Regions from separate parts of the Mesorhizobium sp. M7D.F.Ca.US.004.01.2.1 genome, predicted to be linked through region 2. Evidence: riboswitches for the same ligand, from Rfam matches in the RefSeq annotation. Region 2 holds a riboswitch; each other region holds the start of a gene.

Region 1 (7,482 bases), on a different contig from region 2:
GTCGATGGGCGCGACATCGGCGGCCAGCAGCATCGAGCGGTAGAACAGGATCGGCACGACCTTTCCCTCCCCCTCGAGGGGAGGGTGGCACGCAGGGCCGGGTGGGGTCGGTACGACCGGGCGCGGTGTTTCTTTAGCTCGGCGTGCTCCGGAGAGGACCCCACCCCCGGCCTGCGGCCGGACCCTTCCCTCGAGGGGGAGGGGGACGACGCCGCGGCCGGGTTCGTAGTAGCCAACTTTTGGGACCGCGACCGGCTCGACAGTTTCTGCCTGCGCCCCCGCCAGCCGCGCCAACCGATGCACCAGCGCGCTCATATTCGCCGGGCCGCCCTCGCGGAAATAGTCGAGCAGGCCGTCCAACTCCTCGCGCGGCAGCGTCGAGGCTTCAATCAGCCTTAGGTCTTCGTCGCGGCATTCGCCGGGCAGCAGCGCCAGTTTTATGCCGCGCTCGCGGGCGGTCGAGGCAAGCTGATCGCACCCGTAGCGCCACCAGTCGTAGCCGCCGAGGATGCGCACGAGGATGATTTTGGCGTGACGGGCGACGCTGTCGACCCAGAGGTCGACGGACATGGGGTGGCGCAGGTCACGAAGCGCCGCCAGCCGCATCGAGGGTAGGCGGTGAGCATCGGCCTTCCAGGCCGCCGCCAGTCCGGCAAGATCGCTGTCGGTGAAGGACAGGGCCACGACATCCGCCGGCGTCTGCCGCAGATCGACCGGCTCGGCGAGGTCGTCGAGCGAGGCGGATGTTGTGGTTAGGATGTGCATCGCAACCCGTGTCCGAAATCAGCCGGCAAGTATACGCTCGATCGCCGGGCGATTCAGCCCCTTCAGGCCGATGACGACGAGGCGCGAACGGCGGTCGTCCGTGGCGGTCCAGGCGCGGTCATAGTAGTGGTTGACGCGCGGCCCGACCGCCTGCAGCAAGAGCCGCATCGGCTTGCCGCCGACCTCGACGAATCCCTTCACGCGCAGCACGTTCTCTTCCTCGGCGACGGTGGCGACGCGTTTTGCCAGTTCGTCCGGATTGGCGATCGAGGCAATGTCGACGATGAAGGTGTCGAAGTCGTCATGCTCATGGTTGAAGGCGCCGTCATGATGGGACTTGCGGTTCTCGATGTCGTCCTCGACGGCCAGACCGAGCCCGAGCAGCACGGAGGGATCGACCTTGCCATGCGACGTCGGCACGATCTTCACCGCGCGGGCGGAGTGTTCGTTGATGATGGCGTTGGCGCGGGCGGTGCCGGCGGCGTCCATCAGGTCGCTTTTCGACAGGATGATCAGGTCGGCGCAGGCGATCTGGTCCTCGAACACCTCTTCGACCGGATCGTCGTGATCGAGCGTTTCGTCCTCAGCGCGCTGCGCCTGCAGGGCGTCCATGTCGTTGGCGACGCGGCCTTCGGCCAATGCCGGCCCGTCGACCACGGCAATGACGCCATCGACGGTGACCCGGCTTTTCACGCTCGGCCACTGGAAAGCCTGGACCAGCGGCTTGGGCAGCGCCAGGCCCGAGGTCTCGATCAGGATGTGGTCGACCCTCGGCGTCAGCGCGAGGATCTGGTCGAGCGCCGGGACGAAATCGTCGGCCACGGTGCAGCAGATGCAGCCATTGGCCAGTTCGACGATGTTTTCCTCCGGGCATGTGTCGATGCCGCAGCCCTTCAGTATCTCGCCATCGATGCCGATGTCGCCGAATTCGTTGACGATGATGGCAATACGCTTGCCGCCGGCGTTTTCCAGGAGATGGCGGACCAGCGTCGTCTTGCCGGCGCCGAGGAAGCCGGTGACGACGGTGCAGGGAACACGGGAGAGGTTCGCAGACGAATCTGGAGCGGTCATGGTCAGTCCTTCAGCAGGTCGAGGGGAGGGATGCGGGCAACGAGGCCACGCTTCAGGCTATCGGGACGGCCGCGCCACGGAATCAGGCCGTCCTTCGAGGTGGCGAAGAGTTTGGCTCCGGTGACGAGGTCGGCGCCGCTGGTCGCGGTCAGGTCGCCGAAGACGTAGCTCCAGCAACCGTCGCGCAGGATGGCGGCACTCAGGCGCCGCTTGCAATTGCCAAGGCATTCGACGCTGCGGATGCGGATGTTGTCGCCAGATGCGGCGCGGCGAGTGTCGTCCGCCAGCGATTCGCCGGCGCGGGGATGAGCGTCGGAGCCGGTTTCATCGCGGCAGGAGGCGCAGACGATGACGGTAACGCCGGCCAAGGCATCATCATGGCCGGACGAAACATCCGCTGTGCCAGCCGAAAAACTGCTGTCGTGGTCCAAAAATCGGGCTCCTTGCCCGGAAACCCGCCGGGCGATCGGATTCTACAGTCGCAGACGGCAGGTCTCCTGGCTCGCGGGTCATCGCCTTGGGTAGCCGCCTTCCCGGGAATTCCCAGTGGCTTTCGGCCTTGGCTCTTCGCTTACAGTTGCGGGGACAGCCGCGGATTTGGGATTTTGCCCCGCACCGCATTCCCTCTTAGCCCCTGCCGTTGCGGGCAAGGGACCATCTGGAACCGGATTTAGGCTTTTGCGGGCGGCGGTGTCAACGCGAGCTTACGACACGGCGATGTCGGCCAGCGCCGGGCCCAAATCGCCGGCGGGCGTCACTTCGATGCGCTCGAGACCCAGCCAACCCTGCATCTGCTTCAATTCCTCGAAGAGCTGAGCAGCGGTTTCAGGCGGCGCGCCGGGCTCGGCATAGGCTGCATGGACCCGCAGCACGCTTGCTGGGCGATCGGCCTTGAGATCGACACGCGCCACGATCCTGTCGCCGAGCAGGAACGGCAGGACATAATAGCCGTATTGCCGCTTGTCGGCCGGCGTGTAGATCTCGATGCGGTAGTGGAAGTCGAACAGCCGCTCCGTGCGCGAACGCTCGAAGACGACGGGATCGAACGGCGCCAGCAGGGCGCGGGCCTCGATCTTTCGGGGCAGACGGGCGTCTTTCTGAAGATAGGCTGGCTTGTCCCAACCTTCGACACGCACCGGCAGCAGCTCGCCTGTTTCGACCAGTTCCTCCAGCCGGCCCTTCATGTCGGCCGGCGACAGGCGGAAGTAGTCGCGCAGGTCGCCTGACGTCGCTATGCCATGGGCGCGGGCGGAAATGCGCAGCAATTCGCGGTGCGCATCCTTGGCCGCCGGCACCGGTAGGTCGAGGATCGCCTGCGGCAGCACGCGTTCGGGCAGATCATAGAACCGCTCGAAACCGCGGCGGTGCGCCGTGGTGATGCGGCCGGCCCAGAACAGCCATTCGAAGGCATGCTTGGCATGGCTCCAGCCCCACCAGCCGCCCGAGCCTTTCTGGCCTTCGAGCGCGGAAGCGGCAATCGGGCCGCGATCGGCGACCTGGCGGTAGATCTCTTCGATATAGGCGGCGTGCTCGCGGCCCCATTTGGCAAGCCCCAGATACATTTCATCGCCGCGCTCGGCGCGCTGCATGCGCCAGCGCATCAGCGGATATGTCTCGACCGGCAGGAAGGAGGCCTCGTGCGCCCAGTATTCGAACACCGTGCGCTTGCGCGTCACGGCCGCGTTGTCGAGCAGCGAGAGCGGGTAGGGGCCAAGGCGTGAATAGAGCGGCATATAATGAGCGCGCACCACCGCGCTGACGGAATCGATCTGCAACAGGCCGGTGCGGGAGAGCGTGCGGGCAAGATGCCGGCGGTCGGGGGTACCGGCCGGACGGGGATCGAGGAACCCCTGGGCGGCAAGCGCGATGCGCCGGGCCATGGGGAGCGAGATCTTTTCCTTCATGCAGGCATCACTTTGAAGTGTTTTGGCCGAGGGTCGGATGGGTGATTCCAGCCCATGCTAGCAGGGTTTTGGCGGCAACCATGTCAGGAGAGAAAAGTGGAGTAAAAAACGAAGGAAATCAAACAGGAGCGGATCGGACCAGTTTCCCCGGATATGCCGTCCAGGTTAGTGTTTTGAACAAGGTTTGACTTGCTTCGCTGGAAGTGCTGCGCTAACCCTCGCCGCGTTGCAGCATAGGCCCTTAAAACGGTTCAGCGGTTAAACTGTCACGCTTCCGCATTAGGGTCCGGTGCTGTAATCAACGTGGATTGGCGCCAACGGAAAGCCGAGCATGAACGCACTTCTAAGCTCATACCTGCCCATCGTCCTGTTCATAGGCGTGGCGCTGGTTGTCGGCCTGGCGCTGCTGGCCGCGCCCTTCCTGGTGGCTTACCGCAATCCCGATCCTGAAAAGCTTTCCGCCTACGAGTGCGGTTTCAACTCGTTCGACGACGCCCGCATGAAATTCGACATCCGCTTCTACCTGGTGTCGATCCTGTTCATCATCTTCGACTTGGAAGTGGCCTTCCTGTTTCCGTGGGCGGTGTCGTTCTCGAAGATCGGCATGCTCGGCTTCTGGTCGATGATGGTGTTTCTGGCGGTGCTGACCATCGGCTTTGCCTATGAATGGAAAAAAGGAGCGCTGGAATGGGATTGAACGACAGTTCAGGCACCCTCGTCGCGCCGAAGCCCAAAGGTATCATCGATCCCAACACCGGCAGGCCGGTGGGGGAGGACGATCCGTTCTTCCTCGAGATCAACAATGAGCTGGCCGACAAGGGCTTTCTCGTCACCTCGACCGAGGCGCTTATCACCTGGGCGCGCAGCGGCTCGCTGATGTTCATGACTTTCGGCCTCGCCTGCTGCGCGGTCGAGATGATCCACACTTCGATGCCGCGCTATGACTCGGAGCGCTTCGGTGTCGCGCCGCGCGCGTCTCCGCGCCAGTCGGACATCATGATCGTCGCCGGCACGCTGACCAACAAGATGGCGCCGGCGCTGCGCAAGGTCTACGACCAGATGCCGGAGCCGCGCTACGTCATCTCGATGGGTTCCTGCGCCAATGGCGGCGGCTACTATCACTATTCCTATTCGGTGGTGCGCGGCTGCGACCGCATCGTGCCGGTCGACATCTATGTGCCCGGCTGTCCGCCGAGCGCCGAAGCGCTGCTTTACGGCATTCTTCTCCTGCAGAAGAAGATCCGCCGCACCGGCACGATCGAACGGTAAATCCATGACCGCATCCCTGAGCGAACTGTCGACCTATCTCGGCGAGAAGCTGATCGGCCGCGTGAACGAAGCTGATATCGCCTATGGCGAGCTTACCGTTCATGTCGAGCCGCGCGACCTGGTCGAGGTGATGACCTTCCTGCGCGACGATGCGCGCTGCCAATTCATCTCGATCATCGACGTCTGCGGTGCCGACTATCCGTCGCGGGCCAAGCGTTTCGACGTCGTCTATCACCTCCTGTCGCCGAAGCAGAACGTGCGCATTCGCGTCAAGGTGCAGGCCGACGAGGAAACCATGGTGCCGTCGATCACCGGTGTGTTCCCAGGCGCCGACTGGTTCGAGCGTGAGACCTACGATCTCTATGGCGTGCTGTTCTCGGGCCATCCCGATCTTCGCCGCCTGCTGACCGACTACGGTTTCGAAGGCCATCCTCTGCGCAAGGATTTCCCGCTGACCGGCTTTGTCGAGGTGCGTTACGACGACGAAGCCAAGCGCGTCATCTATGAGCCGGTCGAGCTGAAGCAGGAATTCCGCAATTTCGATTTTCTCTCGCCATGGGAAGGGACGGACTACGTCCTGCCCGGCGACGAAAAAGCCAAGACGAATTGAGGCGCCAGAATGGCTGAAACCTCCGTCCGCAACTTCAACATCAATTTCGGCCCGCAACACCCTGCGGCGCACGGCGTTTTGCGCCTCGTTCTGGAGCTGGACGGCGAAGTCGTCGATCGCGTCGATCCGCATATCGGGCTCTTGCATCGCGGCACCGAAAAGCTGATCGAAGCCAAAACCTATTTGCAGGCGATCCCTTACCTCGACCGGCTCGACTATTGCGCGCCGATGAATCAGGAGCACGCTTTCGCGCTCGCCGCCGAGCGCCTGCTGGGCATCGAAGTGCCGAAGCGCGGCCAGCTGATCCGCGTGCTTTACTGCGAAATCGGCCGCATCATGTCGCATATCCTCAATGTGACGACGCAGGCGATGGATGTCGGCGCGCTGACGCCGCCGCTGTGGGGCTTCGTCGAGCGCGAAAAGCTGATGGTGTTCTATGAGCGCGCCTCCGGTTCGCGCATGCATGCCGCCTATTTCCGCCCCGGTGGTGTCCATCAGGACCTGCCGCAGAAGCTTGTCGAGGATATCGGCAAGTGGATCGACCCGTTCCTGAAGTCGATCGACGACCTCGATCAGTTGCTGACCGGCAACCGCATCTTCAAGCAACGCAATGTCGACATCGGCACCGTTTCGCTGGCCGATGCCTGGGCCTGGGGTTTTTCGGGCGTCATGGTGCGTGGCTCGGGCGCTGCCTGGGACCTGCGCAAGTCGCAACCCTATGAATGCTATTCGGAAATGGATTTCGACATTCCGATCGGCAAGAACGGCGATTGCTTCGACCGTTACCTCGTGCGCATGGAAGAGATGCGCCAGTCGGCGAAGATCATGCGCCAGTGCGTCGACCTTCTGCTCGGCAAGGAAAGCACCGGCCCGGTGTCGAACCTCGACGGCAAGGTGGTGCCGCCGAAGCGCCAGGCGATGAAGCGCTCGATGGAAGCGCTGATCCATCACTTCAAGCTCTACACCGAGGGTTATCGCGTGCCGGCCGGCGAGGTCTATGCGGCGGTCGAAGCGCCGAAAGGCGAGTTCGGCGTCTATCTGGTCTCCGACGGCTCCAACAAGCCCTATCGCTGCAAGCTGCGCGCGCCCGGCTTCGCGCATCTGCAAGCGATGGATTTCCTCTGCCGCGGCCACATGCTGGCCGACGTCACCGCCGTTCTCGGCTCCCTCGACATCGTGTTTGGTGAGGTCGATCGCTAAATGTCAGTCCGCCGTCTCGCAGAAGCAAGCGCCCAGCCAGCATCCTTCGCCTTCAACCGGGCGAATGCCGCGGCTGCGAAGCAATGGATCAAGAAGTACCCGAAGGGCCGTGAGCAGTCGGCCATCATTCCGCTTCTGATGATCGCGCAGGAGCAGGAAGGCTGGGTGACGAAGGCGGCGATCGAGACGATCTCCGACATGCTCGGCATGCCCCGCATCCGCGGCCTAGAGGTCGCGACCTTCTATACGCAGTACCAGTTGAACCCGGTCGGCACGCGTGCGCATATCCAGGTCTGCGGCACCACGCCCTGCATGCTGCGCGGCTCGGAAGCGCTGATGGATGTGTGCCGGTCAAAGATCCATCACGACCAGTTCCACACCAACGACAAGGGCACGCTGTCGTGGGAAGAGGTCGAATGCCTTGGCGCTTGCGTCAACGCGCCGATGGTCATGATCTTTAAAGATACTTTCGAAGACCTCACCCCGGAACGGCTGGCCGAAATCATCGATCTCTACGGCGCCGGCAAGGGTGCTGAGGTCAAGCCCGGACCGCAGGACGGTCGCACCGGCTCGGAGCCGGCCTCCGGCCTCACGAGCCTGAAGAGCGAAAAGGCGATCCTCAAGTCGACCCGCGACAGGGAAGCCAGGGAGGCGGCCAAGGCC
Region 2 (7,482 bases):
GCTCGGCCTGCTGGCGGCGGTTTGCGGCTTTGTGACGTGGCGCTATTTGCCGAAATCGCTTTAGTCGCCGACTAGGCGGTTGCCTCGCGTGCCGCATGCCGCTCGCGCACCCAGTTGTGGAAGCGGTGCAGGTCGTATTCCTCGGGCATCAGCACGCCGGCTTGGTGGCGCAGCGAGCGCAGGCCTCTCTGGTTGACCTCGCAGATCGTCGCATCCTCCTCCAGCACCTGCGTGCCGAAGGCAACGATGTTGTCGATGTCGGTCGTGGCGAGCGCCTCGGGCGCAAACAGCCATTCCGCGACAAGCTCGGTCTGCTCGGGGCCGAGCGGTACCAGCCGGACTGACCTGACATAGTCGACATGGCCGACGATGAACATCGACGGCAGGCTGGTGGCATAGGTCTGGCCCGTGGCGCGCTCGACTGGCGTGAGGTTGGCGAAGACCGGCCCATGCGCCTGGCCGTCGCGCGACCATGTTTCGGCTCCTGCACGCAGGCCGCCGGAAAATTCCGGTGCATCATTGTCGGCGTGGCGAGCCCATTCGGGATCGTCGTGCCGGCCCATCAGGCCACGGCCATAGATCGGCACCAGCCGCGACAGGTCCTTGTGGACGCCCGGGCAATGCAGGCACTCGTTGAAGTTTTCCCAAAAGATCTTCCAGTTGCAGTTCATCACCTTGCGCAGTACGTGGCCGCTGACCAGCGTCTCCAGCGGCCAATTGCCGAGATCGCCGGAGGCGGGATCGAAGGATGCCTGCGCCGAACCGGTCGCGTCTTCGGTGAGGTTGATGAAGACGAAGCCGCGCCACACCGAGAGTGCGACCCGATAAAGGGGGTGGCCGGCCTTGTCGAAGCCTTCCGGCAGCGATTTCGACGGCACGCGCACGAGGTCGCCACGCAGGGAATAGGACCAGGCGTGGTAGGGGCAGGTGATCAGTCGCGCCTTCAGCCGGCCTTCGCTTTCCTGGCAAAGCTGCGAGCCGCGATGGCGGCAGGTGTTGTGAAAGGCGCGCAGCTCGCCGGTCTCGTCCCGCAACACGACGATGTCCTGCGTGCCGATGCGGAATCGGCGGAAAGCCAGTGGTTGCGCTAGGTCGGCCTCGCGGCAGACGAGCAGCCAGCTTCGATACCAGATGGCGTCGAGATCCTTTTGATAGGCTTCTGCGTCCCAATAGGTCGACGAGGGCAGGGTCGGTTCGGCCCGGGTCAGGCCGTTGTAGGGATCGCGCTCGCTGGCAATGGGCTGCATGGCTGGCTTCCTCTAGAGATGTCAGCCGACACCCGGCCAGGAAAATTGTCAATTGCGGCACCGGCGGGTCTCGGCTGGTACGACGCATTCGCGATGGTTGCCGGCGGAATTTGGTTTGCCGGAGGCGAGGATTCTGCCTATAGTCACCAATGTCGTCGGTTCCATTTTGGAGCCAAGAGGGAATGCGGTGAGGGCGAGTTTCGCCCAATGCCGTGGCTGCCCCCGCAACTGTGTGCGGTAGTCCTCTCCATATGCCACTGAAGATGTTTTCTTCGGGAAGGTGGGGAAGGGCGCTGATCCGCGAGCCAGGAGACCTGCCGGCGACAGGAAACTGACTTCGATGCCCTCGGGTGGAGGGCGAAAGGACAAGATATGACTACCGCTTCCGTCTCCCTCGGCGCCTCCGTCTCCTCGCAGTCGCGCTTCATGCAGCTCGCTCTTGCTGCGTTTCTCGGCATTTTCGTGATGGGCTTTGTCGGCTTCTCGCATATCGATGCGGTCCACAATGCGGCTCACGACTATCGCCATTCGATGGCGTTTCCCTGCCACTGACGAGGATCTGACATCATGAACCTGTTTCGCAACGTCGTGTTCATCGCGGCGATCGCAGGGCTCGTGGCCGGCGTCGTTCTCGCCTGCATGCAGGCCTATGCCACCGTGCCACTCATCCTCAAGGCGGAAGTCTACGAACAGGCTGGAGGCGGCCATGAACATGAGCACGCTGCCGCTCCGGCGGCGCCTGCCGATACCACCAGCGGCAACGCGATGAGTTCGGCCGCACCGGCAACAAACTCCATGAGCGCTGCCACGCCGGCACCGGCGGCACCCGCGGAAGACGAGGGTTGGGCGCCGGCAGACGGTTTCGAGCGTTTCGCGTTCAGCGTGCTTGCCAATATCGTCACCGGTATCGGCTTCGCGCTGATCCTGGTCGCGGTTTCGGAATTCGCCGGCGGCATCGGCAATTGGCGCCAGGGCGTGTTCTGGGGCCTTGCCGGCTTTGCCGTGTTTACGCTGGCGCCTGGCCTCGGCCTGCCACCGGAACTGCCGGCCATGCCGGCTGCCGATCTGACCGAGCGCCAGATCTGGTGGTGGGCAACGGTGGCGGCGACCGCGGCCGGGCTCGGCCTGATCGCCTTCCGAAAGTCGCTGCCGCTGGCGATCTTGGCTGTGGCCTTGATCGTCGCGCCGCATATTGTCGGCGCGCCGCAGCCCGACAGTTACAAGACGGCGATTCCGGAAGGCCTGCATCACCAGTTCGTGGTGGCGGTGACAGTGACCAATCTGGTGTTCTGGCTGGTGCTCGGCGCGGTCGTCGGCGTGGTGCGCGGCCGCTTCACCGGCACCGCGACCAGCCTGCGCGACAGCTTTGCCTGATCGCAAGCTTACCTTTCTCATCGGTGGTGCGCGCTCCGGCAAGAGCGCGCACGCCGAAACCCTGGCGACGGGTTTGCCGCCGCGTTGGACCTATGTCGCCACGGCGCAAGCCTATGATGACGAGATGCGTGAGCGCATCGCGCTGCACCGCTCACGGCGCGGCGAAGGCTGGACGACCATCGACGCACCGCTCGATCTCGCCGGCGCGCTCGGGGCCTTGCCTGACAACCAGCCTGTGCTTATCGACTGCCTGACACTGTGGCTGACCAACCATATGCTCGCCGACCACGATCTCGAGCTTGAATGCCGTCGGCTGGCGGACGTGCTGTCGCGGCCGCGTGGACCCTGGTTCGTGGTGTCCAATGAAGTCGGCCAGGGCATCGTGCCCGACAATGCACTGGCACGCCGTTTCCGCGACGCCGCCGGCCGGCTCAACCAGCAGGTCGCTGCCATCGCCGATACGGTGCTGCTGATGGTGGCGGGGCTGCCGCTCCAGGTGAAATGACATGACCGATATCGACAACAAGGACGAAGAGCGCCACCGCGCCAAGATGGCCAAGCGCAAGGCCGTGCAGGATGCCGAGGTGGCGAGCAAGACGGTCGAGAAGGGGCTGCTGATCGTCAACACCGGCCCGGGCAAGGGCAAGACCACGGCCGCCTTCGGGCTGGCGCTGCGGATGCTCGGCTATGGCAAGCGCGTCGGCGTCGTCCAATTCATCAAGGGGAAGTGGCATACCGGCGAGAAGGACGCCTTCGCCGCCTTCGGCGATCGCGTCGTCTGGCACGCGATGGGCGAGGGGTTCACCTGGGAAACGCAGGATCTGAAGCGCGACATCGCCGCGGCCGAAGCCGCGTGGGCCAAGGTGCTTGAGCTGATGGCCGATCCGTCGATCAGCCTTCTGGTGCTCGATGAACTCAACATTGCGCTGCGCTACGACTATCTCGATCTCGACAGAGTGGTTGCAGCGCTGAAAGCGCGGCGCGAGGGCCTGCACGTGGTCGTCACCGGCCGCAACGCCAAGCCGGCGCTGGTCGAGGCCGCCGACCTCGTCACCGAAATGGGCGTGACCAAGCACCATTTTTCCGCAGGCGTGAAGGCCCAGCAAGGTATCGAGTTCTAAGAGCTTTTACCCCCCACAAAAAGGGAGGGTGAGATCAGGCCACCATGAAAATAACCGAGACCAGCCCAAACAACCCGATCAGCAGATAGTCGGCGACGCGATAGAGTTTCAGCGCCTGCCTTATGTCGGTGCTGTCGGCTTCGCGCCGGCCGCCTTCGCCCATGAAGACGTCGTCGACCAGGACGCCGCCATAGAAGCGCGGCCCGGCGAGCGCCAGGCCGAGCGCACCGGCCATTGCCGCTTCCGGCCAGCCGGCATTGGGCGAGCGGTGTTTTTTCGCGTCGCGCCACACCGCATGCCAGGCATTGCGCGGATCGGCGCCCCTGACCAGGAAAGCCGCCAGCACGATCAGCAGCGCCGTCACCCGCGACGCCGGCAGGTTGATCCAATCGTCGAAGCGCGCCGCCGCCCAGCCGAAGGCCTCGTGGCGCGGGGTGCGGTGGCCGATCATCGAATCGGCGGTGTTGGCGGCCTTGTAGGCAGCGCCGCCGCCCAGGCCGCCGACGCCGGTCCAAAAGGCGGGGGCAACGATGCCGTCGGAAAAATTCTCGGCCAGGCTCTCGATCGCCGCGCGGCAAACACCGGCCCTGTCCAGTGTTTCGGGATCGCGGCCGACGATTCGCGAGACGGCCACGCGGCCCAAAGCGAGGCCACCGGTATCGAGTGCGTCCGCCACCGCCTCGACATGCTCGTAAAGGCTCTTCTGCGACAGAAGCGACGTAGCCAGAAGGACAGTGATGAATAGCCCCATGGGAACGAACCAGAGCAGGACCTGCACGCCGAGGCCAACTATCGCCGGCACCAGCACGATGACCAGCAGCGCCTGGACACCACGCTTGCGACGCAGCGCGTCGGGATCAGTGGCGTGGTTGAGCCTGCGGTCAAGAAAGGATATCAGCCTGCCGAACCACGTCACCGGATGGCCGATGGCGCGAAACAGCCAGTCCGGGTAACCGAGGGCGAATTCGACGGCCAATGACAGGAAAGCGATCAGGACTGACATGAAGCTTCTTGAAGGAGCGGTGGACCATGGTGGAAGTCTTGGCCGGGCGAGGGCGCTTTTCCCCAACGCTTCGCGGCCTTTCGTCGACCTCTCGACCGGTATCAATCCGCACTCCTATCCGCTTTTCGACCTGCCCGCCACCACCCTGTCGCGGTTGCCGGAAGCCGCGCGCGCGCGTGACCTGATAGAGATCGCGGCCAGCGCCTATGGCGCGCCGTCGCCAGCCAACGTCGCGGCGGCTCCGGGCACGCAGATACTGTTGCCGCGCGTCGCATCGCTGATCGCGCCCGGCAAGGCGCTGGTGCTGGGTCCGACCTATGCCGAACATGCCCGCGCTGCGGCTATCGCCGGGCACGAGGTGACCGAGGTCAGCGATTTCGCTGATCTGGCCGACGCCGACCTTGCCATCATCGTCAATCCGAACAATCCGGATGGGCGCATCGTCGAGCGCGACCGATTGCTGGCGCTGGCCGCCGGACTGCGCGCCAGGGGTGGACTACTGGTCGTCGACGAGGCGTTCATGGATGTCGGCCCACGCGAGTACAGCCTCGCGGGCGATGTCGACCAGGGCGGCATCGTCGTGCTGCGCTCGTTCGGCAAGTTCTTCGGCCTGGCCGGCTTGCGGCTCGGGTTTGCACTTTCCGATGCAACGACGGTCGACCGGCTGGAAACGCAGTTCGGACCATGGGCCGTCGCCGGCCCCGCATTGGAATACGGCATCCGCGCGCTTGCCGACATCGGCTGGCAGGACGCGATGCGGGCATCCCTTATGGATGCATCGGCGCGGCTCGATGCGCTGTTCGGCCGCTTCGGCGTTCCCGTCGCGGGCGGCACCACATTGTTCCGCTATCTCCGCTTGGCCGATGCCGCCGGCCTGTTTGTAGCCCTTGGTGAGCACGGCATCCTGCTTCGTCATTTTGCCGACCGGCCGCATGTCCTGCGCGCCGGCCTGCCGGGAAGTCAGGAGGAATGGCAGCGGCTCGAATCCGCTCTTGCCGAATGGGCGGCGCGGCGCGAGGATCAATCGAAGGGTTCAAAACAATGATCCATGTCTGCTCGCTGGCAAAGATCGAGGAAACGGTGGCCAGGACCGGCGCCGACCGCATGCTGTCGCTGCTCGCCGCTGGCACGGAAGTGGTGCGGCCGGCCTCGATCTCGAGGGAAAACCACTTACATCTGGTCATGCATGACATAGCGGTGGCGCAGGACGGCATGACCATGCCGGGCGAGGATCATGTCCGCAACCTGCTCGATTTTGCGCGCCGCTGGGACCGGGCAAGGCCGATGGTCGTGCACTGCTATGCCGGGATCAGTCGCTCGACCGCCTCGGCCTACATCATCGCCGCCGCACTGGCGCCGAAGCGTGACGAGGCCGACCTGGCGCGGACGCTGCGGGCGCTGTCGCCATCGGCGACACCCAATCCGCGACTGATTGCGGTGGCCGACGCACTGCTAGATCGCAACGGCCGCATGATCCAGGCGATCGAGGCAATCGGACGCGGCGCCGACGCCTTCGAAGGAACGCCGTTCGCGCTTAGGATAGACGGTTAGCTACTTCAGCCAGTCGGCGAGCTTCGCCTTGCGCACATCCCGCAGCAGGCTGATGAAACCATCGGCCTGATGTTCCGATGTCAGCCGGCCTTTCTCCGCCGTCGCGATGCTGGCGTCGCCGACCACGCCGTTCGGGTTGAGGTCGCTGGCGATCCAGGCGAAGGCGTGGGTGCCGGTGTGGCGAAGCAGCGAGAATTCCTTCTCGGCCTTGGCGACATTGGAGACGAAATTGTCGGCCTTGCCCATATCGACAAGGTCCGGCCGGAAATGCAGCATCAGCGAGGTCTCGACATCGCCGCCATGGATGCCGTGGCGGTCCTCGAGCTCGGTGTACATGCCAGCCGGGCGGCCGAAGCGCTGCCAGCTGGTCTTCACCGCCAACATCTTTTCACGCACGCGCAGTTCGCGCGTGACGATGCCCATGATCTCTTCGTTGCCGCCATGCGAATTGATAACGATCAGCTTGCGCACGCCGGCGCGCGCGATCGACAGGCCGAGTTCGGTCCAGGCTTCGATCAACGTGGTTGCCGGCAAAGTGAGGGTGCCCGGCGCGTGCAGGTGCTCGTTCGACTTGCCCACCGCCTGCACTGGCAGGATGCGGATGTCGAGATCATCGGGCAGGCGCGAAATGACCGTGTCGAGCATGCCATTCATGATCGAGGTGTCGGTCGAGACAGGCAGATGCGGCCCGTGCTGCTCGATCGCCGCCACCGGCAACACGGCGATCGTCGCCTCGGGGTCGATCGAGGCGTATTCGGTGGTCCGGTAGTCGCCCCACCACACACGTTTCTTCGCAACAGTCATGTCATGCCTCTTCAATGGACGGGCAGACCTAGCGCGACAGAACTTGTCTGTCGATCACCCGGCCGCGATGGCCTCAACTTCGACCTTGAATTCGGGTCGGGCAAATCCCGAGACGATCATCAGAGTCGAGGCCGGCGCGGGGCTGGAAAACAGCCGGTCGCGAACGTCCATATACGGCCGCAGATGCGCGCGGTCGGTGACATAGGCATTGATGCGGACGATGTCCTGCAGACCCAGGCCGGCTTCGCCGAGAATCGCGGCGATGTTTTGAAAGCAGAGTTCGGCCTGTGCGCCGGCGTCTTCCGGTATCTGGTCGTCCGCGGTGATGGCGACCTGACCCGAGCACAGCACCAGTCGCTTGCCGAGCGGCACCTCGACGCCG
Region 3 (7,482 bases), on a different contig from region 2:
TGGTGGCGCTGATGACGGTCGCCTTCTTCTTCGGCCGCTACGGCATGACCATCCTGTTCGCGCTGATCTCCTTCGCCGCGCTGCGCGAATTCGTGACGCTCACGCACACCCGCCGCAGCGACCATTGGGTGCTGCTTGGCATGTTCGGCATCATCATACCGTTTCAATACTGGCTGGTGTGGACCGCCTGGTACGGGCTCTTCGTCATCTTCATTCCGGTCTACTGCTTCCTGCTGATGCCGGCCATCACGGCGCTGCATGGCGACACGGAACGCTTCCTCGAGCGGATCGCCGCGCAGCAATGGGCGGTGATGATCTCGGTCTATTGTGTCAGCCATGTCCCCGCCCTGCTGACACTCAACGTGCCGGGCTTCGAAGGCCGCACCCTGTTGCTGATCGCCTTCCTGATCATCGTCGTGCAAGGCAGCGACGTGCTGCAATACATCTTCGGCAAGCTGTTCGGAAAACACCGTTTTTCGCCGAACGTCTCGCCGTCGAAAACCTGGGAAGGGCTGATTGGCGGACTGGTGTCGGCGAGCCTGCTCGGCGCGCTGTTGTCGTTCGTGACACCCTTCTCGCCGCTGCAGGCGGCGGCCGTGGCTTTCGTCGCCTGCTCGATGGGATTTCTGGGCGGGCTGGTCGCCTCGGCCATCAAGCGCGACCAGGGCGTCAAGGACTGGGGCCACCTGATCGAAGGCCATGGCGGCATGATGGACCGCACCGATAGCTTGGTCTTCGCCGCGCCGGTGTTCTTTCACATTGTGCGCTATTTCTGGACCGTCTGAGAGCTCGGAGCTGGCGAACTCTTGCCCGTCAGAGCCGGTTGCGGATGAGCATGGTGACGACGAAGAACGCGCCGACCGAGCTGGTGATGATGCCGATCGGCAGTTCCTGCGGCGGCAGCAGCGTTCGGGCCAGAAGATCGCTGGCCAGCAGCAGCACCGCGCCGAAGACGGCGCAACTGGCAACCAGGCGCAGATGCAAGGGACCCGCCAGCGGCCGCGACAGATGCGGGATCATCAGCCCGACGAAGCCGATGACGCCCGCGACAGAGACAAGGACAGCCGTCGAGAAAGCGGCGACAAGAAAGGTCGTCCGGCGCATCCGCGCCACCGGCACGCCAAGGCTTTCGGCGGCATTTTCGCCGGCCAGGAAAGCGTCGAGCCGGCGGTGGTTCCATAGCGCGTAAGCCAGAATGGTGCCCGCACCCAGTGCGCCGAGCCAGATATTGTCCCAGCGCGCCAGGCCAAGGCCGCCCATCGTCCAGAACAGCACGGAGTGGGCGGCGCGCTGGTCGCCGGCAAAGACCAGGTAGTTGGTCAAGGCGGTGAATAGGAACGAGACGGCGAGGCCGGCAAGGATAAGCCGCTCCGGGCCTTGCCCCCTCACCCGCGCGACCAGAAGCAGGACGACACCGGCAGCCAATATGCCGCCGGTGAAGGCCGCGACCGGCAACGTCCAGATACCAAAACTGTCGCCGAAGACGGTGATGACGGAAACAGCGCCGGCGGCGGCTCCCGACGATAGGCCGAACAGGAACGGATCGGCAAGATCGTTGCGGGTCACCGTCTGCAGAAGCGCACCGACGACGCCCAACCCGGCGCCGACGCAGATAGCCAGGATGGTGCGCGGCAGCCGCAGATCGACAATGATCTTGCCGACCGGCCCGGAGACGTCGTGCCCACTGAAGCCGATTGCACGGCCAAGCGCGGCAACGACGTCGGTCAATGGGATCAGCGTCGAGCCATAGGCGATCGACAGCAGAGCGAGAGCGGCGATCGCCGCCGCTCCCACCATCATGGCCAGTGCAAATGCCCTGTGCCGCAAGCTCAAAAGGCTTCCGGATGCATCGCCTTGGCGATCTTGTCGATCGCTTCGATGTTGGCGGGTCCCGGCGTCAGTTCGGCATAGCGCAGGGCGACGAAGCGCTCGTTCTTGACCGCGTCCGTCTCTTTCATGGCCGGATGCGCCTTCAGGAAATCGAGCAGCTTCCTGTAGCCGCCACCGTCCTGGTAATCGAGCAGGATGAGGAATTGCGGATTGCGCGACGCCACCGTTTCCCAGTCCGTGTTGCCCCAGCTGGTGTCCATGTCGGCCATGATGTTGTCGCCGCCGGCGGCTGATATCATTGCGCTGGGGATGGCGAACTTGCCTGCGGTAAACGGCTTGTCCTCGCCGGAATCATAGAGGAACACCCGGGTCCCTTTGCGGTCGCCGACCTTGGCGGTGATATCGGCGAGCTGCGTCTTCCAGCCCGAAACGAGCTTTTCAGCCTCGGCCTCCTTGCCAAAGATCTTGCCCAGCTTTTCGACGTCGCCATAGAGCAGGTCCATCGAGGCGGCCGGGCGGTTCTTGTCGAGATGAACGCAGCTTTCCGTCAGCACCAGCGTCTTGATGCCGTGCGGGGCAAGCGTATCGGGTGTCACTTCGCCGCCCGGCTTCATGCCGTAGTACCAGCCGGCGAAGAAGAAATCGGGCTCGACGGCGACGAGGTTTTCGAGTGTCGGGTATTTCGGCGCCAGTTCCGGGATCGAGCCCTGCTCGGCCTTGAACTCGGGACCGACCTTGTACCATCCGGTGATGCCGGTCAGGCCGACGATCGACGGCTGCAGTTTCAGCGCGAAAGCCATCTCGGCCATGTTGAGATCATGGATCACGGCGCGCTTCGGTGCGGCATCGAAGGTCAGCGGTTTGCCGCAGCTGTCGACGGTCACGGGGAAGGCCAGGGCTGTCGAGGCCAGAAGCGAGAAGGCAAGCGAAAAGGCAAGGCGTTTCACGGGGTGTTGCTCCTTTGTGGATGGGATGGGTCGAATACCGAATGGCTTCAATCAGGACGGCGGCGCGGCACGGTTTGGCACTTCGAACACCGTCAGTTCGCGGTCTTCGGTCGGATGGCGCAGACGCAGAACATCGATGCCGAAAATCTCGCGGATCAGTTTTTGGGTCAGCGCTTCGCGCGGCGCGGCGAGCGCTTGCAGACGCGCGTGGTTCATCACCACCACCTTGGTGGCGAACGGCGCGACCAGCGCCAGATCGTGCAGCACCGCGATCACGGTCATGCTAAGGCCGGCCACGAGTTCGAGCAGTTCGCCGCGGGCGCGCGGATCGAGATGGTTGGTCGGCTCATCAAGGAACAGGATCTTTGGCTGCTGGGCGATGGCGCGGGCCAGTTGGGCACGCTGGCGCTCGCCGCCCGACAGCGAGCCGATGGTGCGGCCAAGCAGCGGCAGCAGGCCGGCCCGGCGCAGCGCATCGACGACAATATCGCGTTCCTCGCTCCTGCGTCTCAGCCCGGCGTGCGGGACCCGGCCAAGCTCGACATAGTCGATCACCGCCAGCCGCGGATCGGGCTGGTCGGTCTGGCCGACAACGGCCATATGCAGTGCCCGCTCGGCGGCCGAAATCCTGTCCAGCCGGCGCCCAGTGAGCTTCACCTCGCCGGAACTCGGCCGCAGCATGCCCGACAGCATGCGCACCAGCGTCGTCTTGCCGGCGCCATTGGGACCGATGATGGCAAGGCGGTCGCCAGCGGCCACCGACAGGCTGACCGCCTGAACCAGATCCCGCCCATTCGCCATGGCGCAGAGGTCATGGGCTTCGAGGAGCGCTGCGGTCATCGGCTGCCGCCCGCCGGATTGCCCGAACCGGGAATGCGGGCCAGCGTCTTGCCGGCCAATCCCGCCGGACGCTGACCGGAACTGCACCAGCCATCGGCGAGCGACGCGTAGAGTCTGGCGAATCGCACGAGGTCGCCGACATCGGCGCGCGCGTCGATGGAGCCGAAGAGATAGGCAGCTTTACCGTGTGCCTGAAACGCGACGGTCAGCGGCCGCGAGCAGCCCGCCATGCAGGCCACGCCTTCGACCGCGAAGCCGCGCGCAACGGCCGGCTCATGCTGGGCCGAAAGCCGGGAGCGCAAATCGGTGCAAAGGTCTTCCCCGGACCTGACCCCGGTCACAAGGTCACAGCAAAGCGTGCACACGATGATGCGATGGATGGGATCGATGGAGCCGTCCAACTTTCCGTCACTTTCCAAAACTGGCGACGGAAGGAAGCTGGCGAGCCGGCCGACAAGACCGAGATTCGCGTTTCCTCCCGGCACACCCCGTCCGGTCAACTCATGCTGATGGCAGGTCTCCTGGCTCGCGGGTCGTTGCGCCATCCAGCCTTCCCAGCCTTGCCGGCCAGTGGCATTCATGGATTTTGCTCGCCGCTTACAGTTGCGGGGGCAGCCACGGCCTCGATCCCTGGGGATCTCACCGCGTTCCCTTTTCACCCCTCGCCTTTCGACTCGGGGACCATCACCGCCTCAGCGTAGTTTTGCGCCGATCGCATCGCAACGGATTTCTCGGATGGAGTGATGGGCCACGTGAGGGAGGCAGACATTGCACGCTCGCGGTGTGTAATAATATAACGTTCTATAAAGTGTCGCCTGGCGCTGTCAAGCGAAGCGCTTGACGTGCTGGGCCATATCGGTGCGCGAACTGCGACGGGATTGGCGCGGATTGCGCCGGATGCGCAATTTCGATCAAACTGGCCGCGCCAGGGAACGGCATCATGATCTGGCCAATGCGAGAAGAAAAATGAACCCGACCGAGAAAGCGCTGTGGTTCGTCGAGAGCCATCTGCCGGAAGCGATCTCGCTCGACGATGTCGCCCAAAGCAGCGGCGTGTCGCGTTTTCATGTGACGCGGGCTTTCGGCGCTGCCACCGGCCGCTCGGTGATGGGCTACATGCGCTCGCGCCGGCTGACCGAAGCGGCACGCAAGCTGGCCGGCGGGGCGCCCGACATCCTCAGCGTTGCGCTCGATGCCGGCTACAACTCGCATGAGGCGTTCACCCGTGCCTTCCGCGACCAGTTCGGCACCACGCCGGAACTGGTGCGCGCGCAAGGCACGACTAAGACCCTCGACCTTGTGGAGCCAATCCTGATGGACCATTCCCTGCTCAGCACACTCGAACCGCCGCGCTTCGAGACCAGCCGGCCCTTCCTTATCGGTGGCTTTGGCGAACGCTACAGTTGCGAGAGCAGCGCCGGCATTCCGATGCAGTGGCAGCGCTTCAGTCCCTATATCGGCAACATCCCCGGCGAGATCGCCGGCGTTTTCTACGGCGTCTGCCTCAACGGCGACGACGCGGGCAATTTCGACTATGTGGTCGGCGTCGAAGTGTCCGATTTTGCGGACTTGCCGAAGGAGTTCTACCGGGTGAGGGTGCCGGCGCAGAAATACGCGGTGTTCTCGCATCGGGAGCACATCTCGACAATCCGCCGCACGATCAACACGATCTGGAACAGCTGGCTACCCGCCTCCGGTCATGACATCGCAGATGCACCGGAATTCGGGCGCTATGGTCCCGAATTCGATGCCCACAGCGGCAATGGCGGGTTGGAGATCTGGGTGCCGGTCAAGGCGTAGGCGATCATGCCATTGGCAGCGCCGGCCAGCGATCGACTATCCTGCCGCCGGAAAACACCGCGATCGATCCAAACTGCTGCAGCACGGCCTCGCTCTGCGTCGGGCGCAGGAAGGCGTAGTCGCCTGGCCTTGCGGTAGCATCGGCCGGCAGGCCCATGAATTGCTGGTTCGAGGACAGGCCAAGCAGGCCGTTCGTCATCATGCCTTTGGGGAACACCGGCTCGGCCATCCACTTGCCGCCATAGAGATAGCAGCCCTTGGCTGGAAACCGGCCGAGCGCCTGCAGCAGGCGAGTGACGACCGGCGGGCCGGGCAGCATCGGCTCGACCACTTTCAGCATTGGCGTGGCGATGAAGGCCGCCGGCTGGAAGCCGTCGAGACCTGATGTATCGAAGTCGCTGGGCAGCACGAAGGCCGAGCCCATCGACACTTCATTGGCCGCGCCGCCATGATGAAGCAGCGCGGTCTTGCTGCCGCCGATGTTCAGGATGCGGCGCTGGTTGGGGCCGAGACAAGCAACGAACGCCGCGGCCCGCGCCGACGCCTTTGCCAAGGCTTTCGCCGGCCCGCCGAACAGAGCCGGAATGAGCGGCGCGTGCGCCTCGTAGGCCATGACGCCTTCGCAACGCAGGCGTTTGTGGGCCAGGAGCGCATTCAACGCCCTCGACAAGGCCTCGGGATCGGCAAAGCCGCCGCGATGCAGCCCGACATCGATCTCGAAAGCAATGCGCAGCTCTGTGCCCAAGTCGGTCGCGAGTGCGCCATATTCCGCCAGCCGCTCCTGCGTATCAATCAACCAGCAGACACGCGACCAGTCGGCGTCAGCTGTCGTCAGCGTCGTCCTTGCCGCATCGACGGGTATCGGCTTGCCATACAGCAGATCGGCATCCGGAAACGTCCTCAGCACCGCCTCGCTGATCGGCGGGTGGAAGGTCATGACGTGATTGGTGCCAAGCGCCTTGGCGATATGCGCAAGCAGCGGCAGGCAGGCGAGCGATTTGTCGACCAACCGCACGGCAAGGCCGGGACCCAGTCTCTCCTTGACCAGGGCAATGTTGCCGTCCAGCCGATCGCGATCGAGCACCAGGCAGGGCTGGAAGATGCCAGCTTGCTTCAGCGCATCCGACAGGGTGGAAAAATAGGCGCTCATTTCTCGATGCCGAACAAGCCGGCAATGTAGGGCGAGACGAAGCGGTTTTCCGGATCGATGTCGCGGCGCACCGCCATGGCATCGTCCCAGCGCGGGTAGAGCTTTTTCAAATCCGCCGCTTTGAGGCTGTGCATCTTGCCCCAATGCGGCCTGCCGCCATATTTGCGGAAGATCGGCTCCGCCGCCTGCATGAAAGGCAACGGGTCGTTCGCGGCGTCATGGTGGATGGCGATCGAGCAGGTCAGCCTGTTGTAAAAGGGCGAGAGCCAGAACTGGTCAGGCGCGACGGTGCGCACCTCCATCGGGAAATAGACCTCGGGAAAGCGCTTCTCGGTCAGTTCGATGATCTCGGCCAGCGCCTTCGGCCCCTCCTCGAACGGCAGATGATATTCCATCTCGTTGAACTTGGTCTGCCTGTCGCTGGCATAGACATTGAGCCAGTCCTGCACGTAGTCCTCGGCCGGCAATTTGGCGATGGCGCCCAGGATCAATCGGCGGCGCAGCGATGGCAGCCAGACAAGCCCGGTGCGCAGCCGGCGCAGCGTCCTCAACCCAGCCTCATCCGCTTCCGGAGGTCGCGGGGTCGGTGCTGCGTCGCTGAGATCGCTGGCGATGAACTGCGCATAACCGGAAAACGGAATGTAGTAGAATTCGGCCGAGCGATGCGCGGCCATCATCGCCTCGAAATCGCGCAGCATGTCGGCGATCGGCAGCACCCATTTGCGGCGGCGCAGCCGGTAGGTCGCAATGTTGTTCAGCGTCACTTCGCTGAGCACGCCGAAGGCGCCGAGTGCGACGCCGATGGCATGGATCATGTCCTGATCCCCTCCCCGCTTGAAATCGCGGACCTTGCCAAGCCCGTCGACGATCTGCACCGTCTCCAGCTGCGTGTGATAGGCGCCGAGCCTCGGTCCC
Region 4 (7,482 bases), on a different contig from region 2:
AATGCGACCTTGGTGCCCTCCTTGACGATGCGGCCCTTGCCGATTTCGAGAACCGAGCCACGTTCCGGCATGTCGACGCCGACGCCATTGCCGCGCGGATAGCGGAAGGCAATCGGGCCTTCATCATAGCTCGCCGCGGTGCGCACCATGTGGCGCAGCTCCGCCTCGTCGGCCGCCGCCATGACGACGAAACCCGGCAAGGTCGCCAGGAAGGTGGTGTCGAAGGCGCCGCAATGGGTCGCGCCATCGGCACCGACGAAGCCGGCCCGGTCGATGGGAAAGCGCACCGGCAATTTCTGGATGGCGACGTCGTGGACGACCTGGTCGTAGGCGCGCTGCAGGAAGGTCGAATAGATCGCGGCGAACGGCTTGTAGCCTTCGGTGGCAAGGCCGGCGGCGAAGGTCACAGCGTGCTGTTCGGCGATGCCGACATCGAATATCCGCGACGGAAACGCTTCGCCGAACAGGTCGAGGCCGGTGCCGCTCGGCATGGCGGCGGTGACGGCGACGATACGGTCGTCCTCACGGCCTTCCTGAACCAGGCTTTCGGCGAATACCTTGGTGTAGGCCGGTGCGTTGGCCGGCGCCTTGGCCTGCGCGCCGGTGATGACGTCGAACTTGTTGACGCCGTGATACTTGTCGGCGGCGGCCTCCGCCGGCGCGTAGCCCTTGCCCTTCTGGGTCACGACATGGATCAGCACCGGGCCTTCGCCATTGTCGCGGACATTTTTCAGGACCGGGATCAGATGCTCGAGATTGTGACCGTCGATCGGGCCGATGTGGTAGAAACCGAGCTCCTCGAACAGCGTGCCGCCGGTGACGTAGCCGCGAGCATGCTCGACCGCCCTTGTAATCGCACGATCCGCCCGCTTGCCGAGATAGGATGTCAGTTTCTTGCCGAAATCGCGCAGGCCGATATAGGCCTTGCCCGAGGCCAGACGCGCCAGATAGGCGCTCATCGCGCCGGTCGGCGGCGCGATCGACATGTCGTTGTCATTGAGGATGACGATCAGCCGTGCATCGAGCGCGCCGGCATTGTTCATCGCCTCATAGGCCATGCCGGCAGACATGGCGCCGTCGCCGATGACGGCGATGACATTGTTGCGGCCGCCGGAGAGGTCACGAGCAGCGGCCATGCCGAGGCCGGCCGAGATCGATGTCGAGGAGTGGGCGGCGCCGAAGGGATCGTACTCGCTCTCGGCGCGGCGGGTGAAGCCGGACAGGCCGCCTTCCTGGCGCAGTGTGCGGATGCGGTCGCGGCGGCCGGTCAGGATCTTGTGCGGATAGGCCTGGTGGCCGACATCCCAGATCAGCCGGTCATCGGGGGTGTTGAAGACATAGTGCAGTGCCACCGTCAGCTCGACCACGCCGAGGCCGGCGCCAAGGTGGCCGCCGGTGCGGGAAACAGCATCGATCAGCTCTGTGCGAAGCTCGGATACGAGTTGCGGCAGCTCGCTTTCGGCAAGCGTGCGCAGGTCGGCCGGGATGCGGACCTTGTCGAGAAGCGGCGTATGCGGCGTTGCGTTCACGGTGCTCAGGCTTTCGGTTGATGGGCGAAATAGGCCGCCGGCCGGCGAAAGTAAATGCGTGTCAGTGACGCGGTCGTGAGCCTGTCTGTTTGTTGGGCATGATCTCTGGATAAACGGAAACCGTTTGTCCGGGAAAACCGGTTCCCACTTTTCGGGATCATGCCCTAGCTCTCAGGCAGCGGGATAAACTCTTCCTCATCGCCGGGAACGATATCGAAGCGGCCCGTCTTCCATTCCTGCTTGGCCTGTTCGATGCGTTCCTTGGACGACGAGACGAAATTCCACCAGATGTAACGCTGCGAGCCGAGCGAGGCGCCGCCAAACAGCATGAAATGCGCGCCGGTGTCCGACGACACGACGATCTCGTCGCCTGGCCGAAACACCAGCAGCCGTTCCGCCGGAAAGACGTCACCTGATATCGAGACCTCGCCTTCCAGCGTGTAGATGGCTCGTTCTTCCGCATCGGCCGGGATTTTCACACTGGCGCCGGGCACCAGGCGCAGGTCGGCATAGAGCGTCTCGGAGTCGGCCCGCACCGGGGACCGCAATCCCTGGAAATCACCAATGACGATGCGCCCGCTGACGCCCTCGGCGTCGATCTCGGGAAGCCTGAGCGCTGCGGTGTTCTCGAAAACCGGGGCCACTTCTTCCTTGCCGTCCGGCAGCGCCAGCCATGTCTGCAGGCCGGAGATCGACATCGGCGCGCCGCGCAATTCTTCGGGGGTGCGCTCCGAATGAACGATGCCGCGGCCGGCGGTCATCAAATTCACGTCGCCGGGCTGGATGACCATTTCGGTGCCGAGTGAATCGCGATGCCTGATCTTGCCGTCGAACAAATAGGTGACCGTCGACAGGCCTATATGCGGATGCGGACGGACATCGAGCGCCTGGCCGGCGCGCAGGATCGCCGGGCCCATGCGATCGAAGAAGATGAAAGGCCCGACCAGCCGCCTCTTGGCGGTCGGCAGAGCGCGGCGCACCTGGAAACCACCAATATCCTTGGCGTTGGGAATGACCATCAATTCGATCTGGTCGCTGGCGAAGGCATCGCCGGCCTGTGGGTCGTTTCCGGGGAAGAAGCTCACGAGATGATCTCCTTGTCAGCGGACAATGCCCGCTTGGCCGCGTCAGGCAAAGCGGATCGCCGCCTTTGCCCGCAGTTTGGCCGCCACCTCTTCGCGATTGCGAGGATGCTGATGGGTTTCCAAGGAATCGAGCAGTTCGCGCGCCGAGGCGGCAATGGCCTCGACCGCGTGGTCGAAGGCATGCTGGTTCTGCTTCGAGGGCCGCGTCGTTCCGCTCAATTTGCGGACAAATTGAAGTGCGGCGTCGCGGACTTCGTCGTTGGTTGCGGGCGGGTCAAAATTGAACAGGGTCTTGATGTTTCTGCACATCGCTTCCGTATCTCCTCTTGTCCTGGAGCGCTTTCAATCGGGACGAACCCTATCCTCAGTCATGATCGTGTCCAAAAGTCGGTGAGACGGCTGCGGCCTCAGTCCGCGTCAAGCGGCTCCGTTCCAACCGGCTTGCCGTCGCGCGACAGCCTGATCTTCTCGACCTTGTCTTCAGCTGCCTTCAGCAGCCGGTCGCAATGCGCCTTCAGCGCCTCGCCGCGCTCATAGATCCTGATCGACTGGTCGAGCGGCACGTCGCCACGCTCCAGATCATCGACGATCTTCTCCAGCGCGTCGAGTGCCTGTTCGAAGCTCATCGCCTTGACGTCTTCGTTGGTCTCACCAGCCATCATTCATCCTTTCATCAGTCGCCCGACATGGGCGGCGACCGAAAATGCCAATCCTTGCAGATCGTAGCCACCCTCGAGCAGGCTGACGAGCCGGTTGCCGCTGTGGCGCGCCGCACGCTGCATCAGCTGGCCGGTCGCCCAGTCGAAATCGTCCTCGGTCAGGTTGATCTCGGCCAGCGGATCGCGATGGTGTGCGTCGAACCCGGCCGAGATGATGATCAGGTCGGGCGCGAAATTATCGAGCGCCGGCAGCACGCGCGAAAGGAAGGCATCGCGAAAGACCTCGCTGCCAGTCTGCGGCGCCAGCGGCGCATTGACGATGTTGCCGGTGCCGGTTTCGCTTTTTGCTCCGGTGCCGGGATAAAGCGGCATCTGATGCGTCGAGCAATAGAGCACCGTTGGATCTTCCCAGAAAATATCCTGCGTGCCGTTGCCGTGATGCACGTCCCAGTCGACGACGGCAACGCGCTCTACACCGTGTTTCTTCTGCGCGTAACGTGCCGCGATCGCTGCGGTGTTGAACAGGCAGAAGCCCATCGCCGTGCTCTTTTCGGCATGGTGGCCGGGCGGCCGGGCGGCGACGAAGACATTGTCGGCGCGACCTGTGAAGACATCGTCGACGGCAGCGTTGGCGGCACCGATCGCGGTGATCGCCGCCTGCCAGCTCTTCGGGCTGGCAGTGGTGTCGGCGTCGATGCGCGCGATCCCTTCGTCGGGAATGGCGGCGCGGACGCGGGCGATAAAATCGGCGGGATGCGCATAGAGGATGGTGGCCTCGTCGCCTTCCGGCGCCTGGACGCGATCGAGCCCGACAAACGCCTCGTCATCGAGCACGCGCTCGATGGCGCGCAAGCGGTCCGGCCGCTCGGGATGGCCGGGCGGCGTGAGGTGCTCAAGGAAGATCGGATGGGTGTAGAGACGAGTGGTCATCGTCCTAATCTAGTGACCCGGATCGACAAAGGCCATGCGCGGGCGGCCGATGGCTGGGGAAAATCACGCCTGCGTCCATTCGTGTCGTTGCGAGCATTGGCGTCCTCAGCGCTTCGGCGTAAGGTCACCGCCACTGCCTGGTGCCCGCCGCAAGCGGGAGAATCGGGAACACGGTTGAACTCCGTGGCGTGCCCAACGCTGTAAGGGGGACCGCGCCGGTAAATGCCACTGTCGATGACGGGAAGGCACCGAACGCGGGTTGATCCCGAGCCAGAAGACCGGCCTGGCAGGCATCGCCATCCGCATGGTCAGGCGGACGACATTGATTGCAATCGCAAGGGGACAAGCGATGCCGGAACACATGACTGCTCCTGTCGGCGACGGATTTGACCAGAACGCGCGCGATGCGGTCTATCGCGCCATGTTCACACGGCGTGACGTGCGCAGCCATTTCCTGCCCACCGCGCTCGACGATGAGGTGCTGGCGCGGCTGCTGCTTGCGGCTCATCACGCGCCGTCGGTCGGCTTCATGCAGCCTTGGAACTTCATCGTCATTCGCGACGCCGGGCGGCGGGAAAAGGTGCGCGACCTGTTCCTGGCAGCACGCGAACAGGAACTGCCGGCGATCGACGAAGAGCGGCAGGCGCTCTACCGCAAGCTCAAGCTGGAAGGCATCTGCGAAAGCGCGCTCAACATCTGTATCACCTGCGACCGGCAGCGTTCGAAGGGTTCGCCGCTGGGACGCTGGCACAATCCGGAGATGGACCTCTACAGCACCGTCTGCGCGGTGCAGAATTTCTGGCTGGCGGCGCGTGCCGAAGGCGTCGGTGTCGGCTGGGTCAGCATCATCGAGGCGCAGGCGCTGAAAGGCCTGCTGTCGATTCCCGAGCATGTGACGCCGGTCGCCTATCTCTGCGTCGGCCGTGTTTCCGAGTTCGCGCCTAAACCAGACCTCGAAACGCATGGCTGGGGACGGCGGCTGCCGCTGCCCGAGCTGATCATGAGCGAGATTTTTTGCGGCCAGGGTGAGGTGCCGCTGAAGTCAACCGTGGCGCGTCTCAACGCCGTCGATGCCGCTCCGGATCAGCGTGTCGCGCCGGCTGTACCCCAGCGCGAGCCGCCGAAGGAGGCCAGCGCCTTGTCCTTGAGCTCCCTGAACTTCGACGACGCCTCGGCCAGCCGGGCGTCCCAAGCCGGATCAGGCACCTGGCCCTCTATGGTCTTGAAATAGACCTGCATCAGGCAAGCGATGGCGAAAGGCTCGATGAACGCCGCCTTGAAGGCCCAAGCGAAGACGATGGCGAGCACGAAGGCCCAGCCTGCGAGTTGCCCAGGCATCAGGAAAAGAATGGCGCCGGCGGGCGCCAGCATCAGCAGGAAGATAACGAAGGACACGCCCCACATGATGACCGCCAGCCAGACGGCGTTCTTGACCATGACCTTGCCGTTCTGGGCATAGAGCACCACGCCTTGGCGCGCCGTCTCGAACGGCGAGGCTGAATTGATGCGGATGTTGTAGCCGAGGATGATCTCGTCGACATAGGTCAGCGACAGGCGGATCACCGTGTTGATGAAGGAGACCAGGCCGCTCAGGCCCGGAATCGGCAAGAAGGCGGCGATGCCGCCGAGCAGGCCGATGATGGCGCGGATGGCGCCCTTGACCAGCTGGTCGACGACGAAAAGGATATTGGCCTCGGCAAAGCGCTGGGTCACGATGTCCTTGGCGTAGGCGATCTGGTCCTGGCCGCCGGGAATGTCACGGCCGTCGATCAGATGGACCATGACGGCGATGTGGCCGGCCTTGACGACATAGAGGATATATTCGCGGATCCAGTAGACGGCGATCGAGACGATGCCGAAACCGACCACCCCGCCCCACAAGGCAAAGGACAGCGGCCCGTCGGGATCGGTGGAGATATGGCCGACGCCATAGCCGACGGAGGCGCCGGTGCCGGTCGCCATGATGTAGGCCAGCGTGATGCCGAAATAGACGATCATGCGAAAGACAATGAACGGCCAGGTCCGCATCATGATGGACACCGACCTGCCGATATCGAAATCCCACATGCGCCCCGAATCTCCGCTCAGAGATGGTGGCAAAGGATGAACTCAACCCGGCGATTGTCAATTGCCGGCCGTGGGTCACCGCTGGGACATCAGTTCGGTTGCGGACCCGGCCTCTTGAGCAGGCCTTCGAGCAGTTGCTTGAACGCCGTAACCACCTTCTTCGACGTCGCTTCGGGGTCGTTCGAATTGGCGATCCGTTGCGCCGCCTGACTGCTCGCACCGTTGATCAGCCGCGAGGCAGTCTCGGGATCGAGGCCGGAGACGACAACCCCCTCCTCCTGCAGCGTCGTCAGATGGCCGGCCATTGACGCGATGCACGCATTGGCATTCGGCCATTGTGCGGGATCCCCCAGCACGGCCGGACCATCCCGGAACATGATGCGCTGGATTTCCGGCTCCAGCGCCATCTCGATATAGGTTGTGCATTCGTCGACGAAATGCTGCCAGCGGGTCGGGGCCCTCGCCGCCACTTCGTTCACGCGCGCCGCCATCTCGCCGTCGATTTCTGCGATGACTGCCTGCAGCAATCCCTTCTTGTCGCCAAAATGATGATAGAGCGCGCCGCGCGTCAGCCCGGCCGATGCGGTGAAATCATCCATCGAGGCTTCGGCATAGCCGATCGTACCGAAAGCATGGCGGGCGGCCGCGATCAGCTTGGCGCGCGTCTCGGCAATCATCTCCTTGCGGGGTTTGTGCATGGCTTCTGGACCCATTCACATACGTTACGTATGCCAATTGACATACGCGGCGTATGCTCTATTTAACAATCATACGCTCCGTATGTAATTGTCGAATCGTCCTTTGTCGAGGAACCACCCATGCAAAATCCCTATTCGGAAATCTTTCGCGCCCCCGGAGCCAAGGGCTTTGCAGCCGCCGGCTTCATGGCGCGCCTGCCGATCGCCATGGCGCCGATCGGCATCGTGGCGATGCTGTCGCAGACGCGCGGCGAATACTGGCTGGCGGGTGCCGTCTCCGCGACATACGCGCTGGCCAACGCCTTCGTTGCGCCGCAGATATCGAGGCTGGTGGATCGCCTGGGCCAGACACGGATCGTGGTGCCCACCACCATCATCTCCGTACTGGCTTTCGCAGTCCTGATTGCGGCGGCCAATCAGGACTGGCCGGTATGGACGTTGTTCGTGTCGGCGTTGCTGGCCGCCGCCATGCCCAGCATGCCGGCAATGGTGCGCGCGCGCTGGACCGAGATTT

What was found. A riboswitch is a leader RNA that binds a small molecule or an ion and turns the genes downstream of it on or off. The one in region 2 is predicted to bind cobalamin.
Region 1: it holds a riboswitch for cobalamin, as region 2 does, so the genes downstream of both, EN993_RS20875 (DUF1636 family protein) here and EN993_RS11365 (CbtB domain-containing protein) in region 2, are expected to answer to the same signal.
Region 3: it holds a riboswitch for cobalamin, as region 2 does, so the genes downstream of both, EN993_RS11780 (DUF1636 family protein) here and EN993_RS11365 (CbtB domain-containing protein) in region 2, are expected to answer to the same signal.
Region 4: it holds a riboswitch for cobalamin, as region 2 does, so the genes downstream of both, bluB (5,6-dimethylbenzimidazole synthase) here and EN993_RS11365 (CbtB domain-containing protein) in region 2, are expected to answer to the same signal.

The regions. Positions count from the first base shown of each region.
Region 1 covers NZ_RZRQ01000161.1:3,323-10,804, forward strand. Annotated here, with positions in the region: gene cobN (cobaltochelatase subunit CobN) at 1-765, opposite strand, end outside; gene cobW (cobalamin biosynthesis protein CobW) at 784-1,836, opposite strand; gene EN993_RS20875 (DUF1636 family protein) at 1,839-2,267, opposite strand; cobalamin riboswitch at 2,306-2,510, opposite strand; gene EN993_RS20880 (winged helix-turn-helix domain-containing protein) at 2,541-3,740, opposite strand; gene EN993_RS20885 (NADH-quinone oxidoreductase subunit A) at 4,072-4,437, shown strand; gene EN993_RS20890 (NADH-quinone oxidoreductase subunit B) at 4,428-5,009, shown strand; gene EN993_RS20895 (NADH-quinone oxidoreductase subunit C) at 5,014-5,619, shown strand; gene EN993_RS20900 (NADH-quinone oxidoreductase subunit D) at 5,629-6,819, shown strand; gene EN993_RS20905 (NADH-quinone oxidoreductase subunit E) at 6,820-7,482, shown strand, end outside.
Region 2 covers NZ_RZRQ01000057.1:16,229-23,710, reverse strand. Annotated here, with positions in the region: gene EN993_RS11370 (aromatic ring-hydroxylating dioxygenase subunit alpha) at 72-1,247, opposite strand; cobalamin riboswitch at 1,387-1,584, shown strand; gene EN993_RS11365 (CbtB domain-containing protein) at 1,620-1,799, shown strand; gene EN993_RS11360 (CbtA family protein) at 1,815-2,621, shown strand; gene cobU (bifunctional adenosylcobinamide kinase/adenosylcobinamide-phosphate guanylyltransferase) at 2,614-3,126, shown strand; gene cobO (cob(I)yrinic acid a,c-diamide adenosyltransferase) at 3,128-3,742, shown strand; gene cbiB (adenosylcobinamide-phosphate synthase CbiB) at 3,777-4,745, opposite strand; gene cobD (threonine-phosphate decarboxylase CobD) at 4,744-5,790, shown strand; gene EN993_RS11335 (tyrosine phosphatase family protein) at 5,787-6,296, shown strand; gene EN993_RS11330 (creatininase family protein) at 6,297-7,100, opposite strand; gene EN993_RS11325 (RidA family protein) at 7,155-7,482, opposite strand, start outside.
Region 3 covers NZ_RZRQ01000061.1:2,406-9,887, reverse strand. Annotated here, with positions in the region: gene EN993_RS11800 (phosphatidate cytidylyltransferase) at 1-785, shown strand, start outside; gene EN993_RS11795 (iron ABC transporter permease) at 814-1,800, opposite strand; gene EN993_RS11790 (ABC transporter substrate-binding protein) at 1,830-2,777, opposite strand; gene EN993_RS11785 (ABC transporter ATP-binding protein) at 2,829-3,617, opposite strand; gene EN993_RS11780 (DUF1636 family protein) at 3,614-4,018, opposite strand; cobalamin riboswitch at 4,111-4,318, opposite strand; gene EN993_RS11775 (AraC family transcriptional regulator) at 4,584-5,417, shown strand; gene EN993_RS11770 (alanine racemase) at 5,422-6,567, opposite strand; gene EN993_RS11765 (D-arabinono-1,4-lactone oxidase) at 6,564-7,482, opposite strand, start outside.
Region 4 covers NZ_RZRQ01000010.1:5,375-12,856, forward strand. Annotated here, with positions in the region: gene dxs (1-deoxy-D-xylulose-5-phosphate synthase) at 1-1,529, opposite strand, end outside; gene EN993_RS03700 (pirin family protein) at 1,694-2,614, opposite strand; gene EN993_RS03705 (DUF2277 domain-containing protein) at 2,657-2,923, opposite strand; gene EN993_RS03710 (exodeoxyribonuclease VII small subunit) at 3,022-3,273, opposite strand; gene EN993_RS03715 (histone deacetylase family protein) at 3,277-4,203, opposite strand; cobalamin riboswitch at 4,325-4,505, shown strand; partial or broken gene bluB (5,6-dimethylbenzimidazole synthase) at 4,565-5,182, shown strand; gene EN993_RS03725 (hypothetical protein) at 5,287-6,270, opposite strand; gene EN993_RS03730 (TetR/AcrR family transcriptional regulator) at 6,360-6,968, opposite strand; gene EN993_RS03735 (MFS transporter) at 7,089-7,482, shown strand, end outside.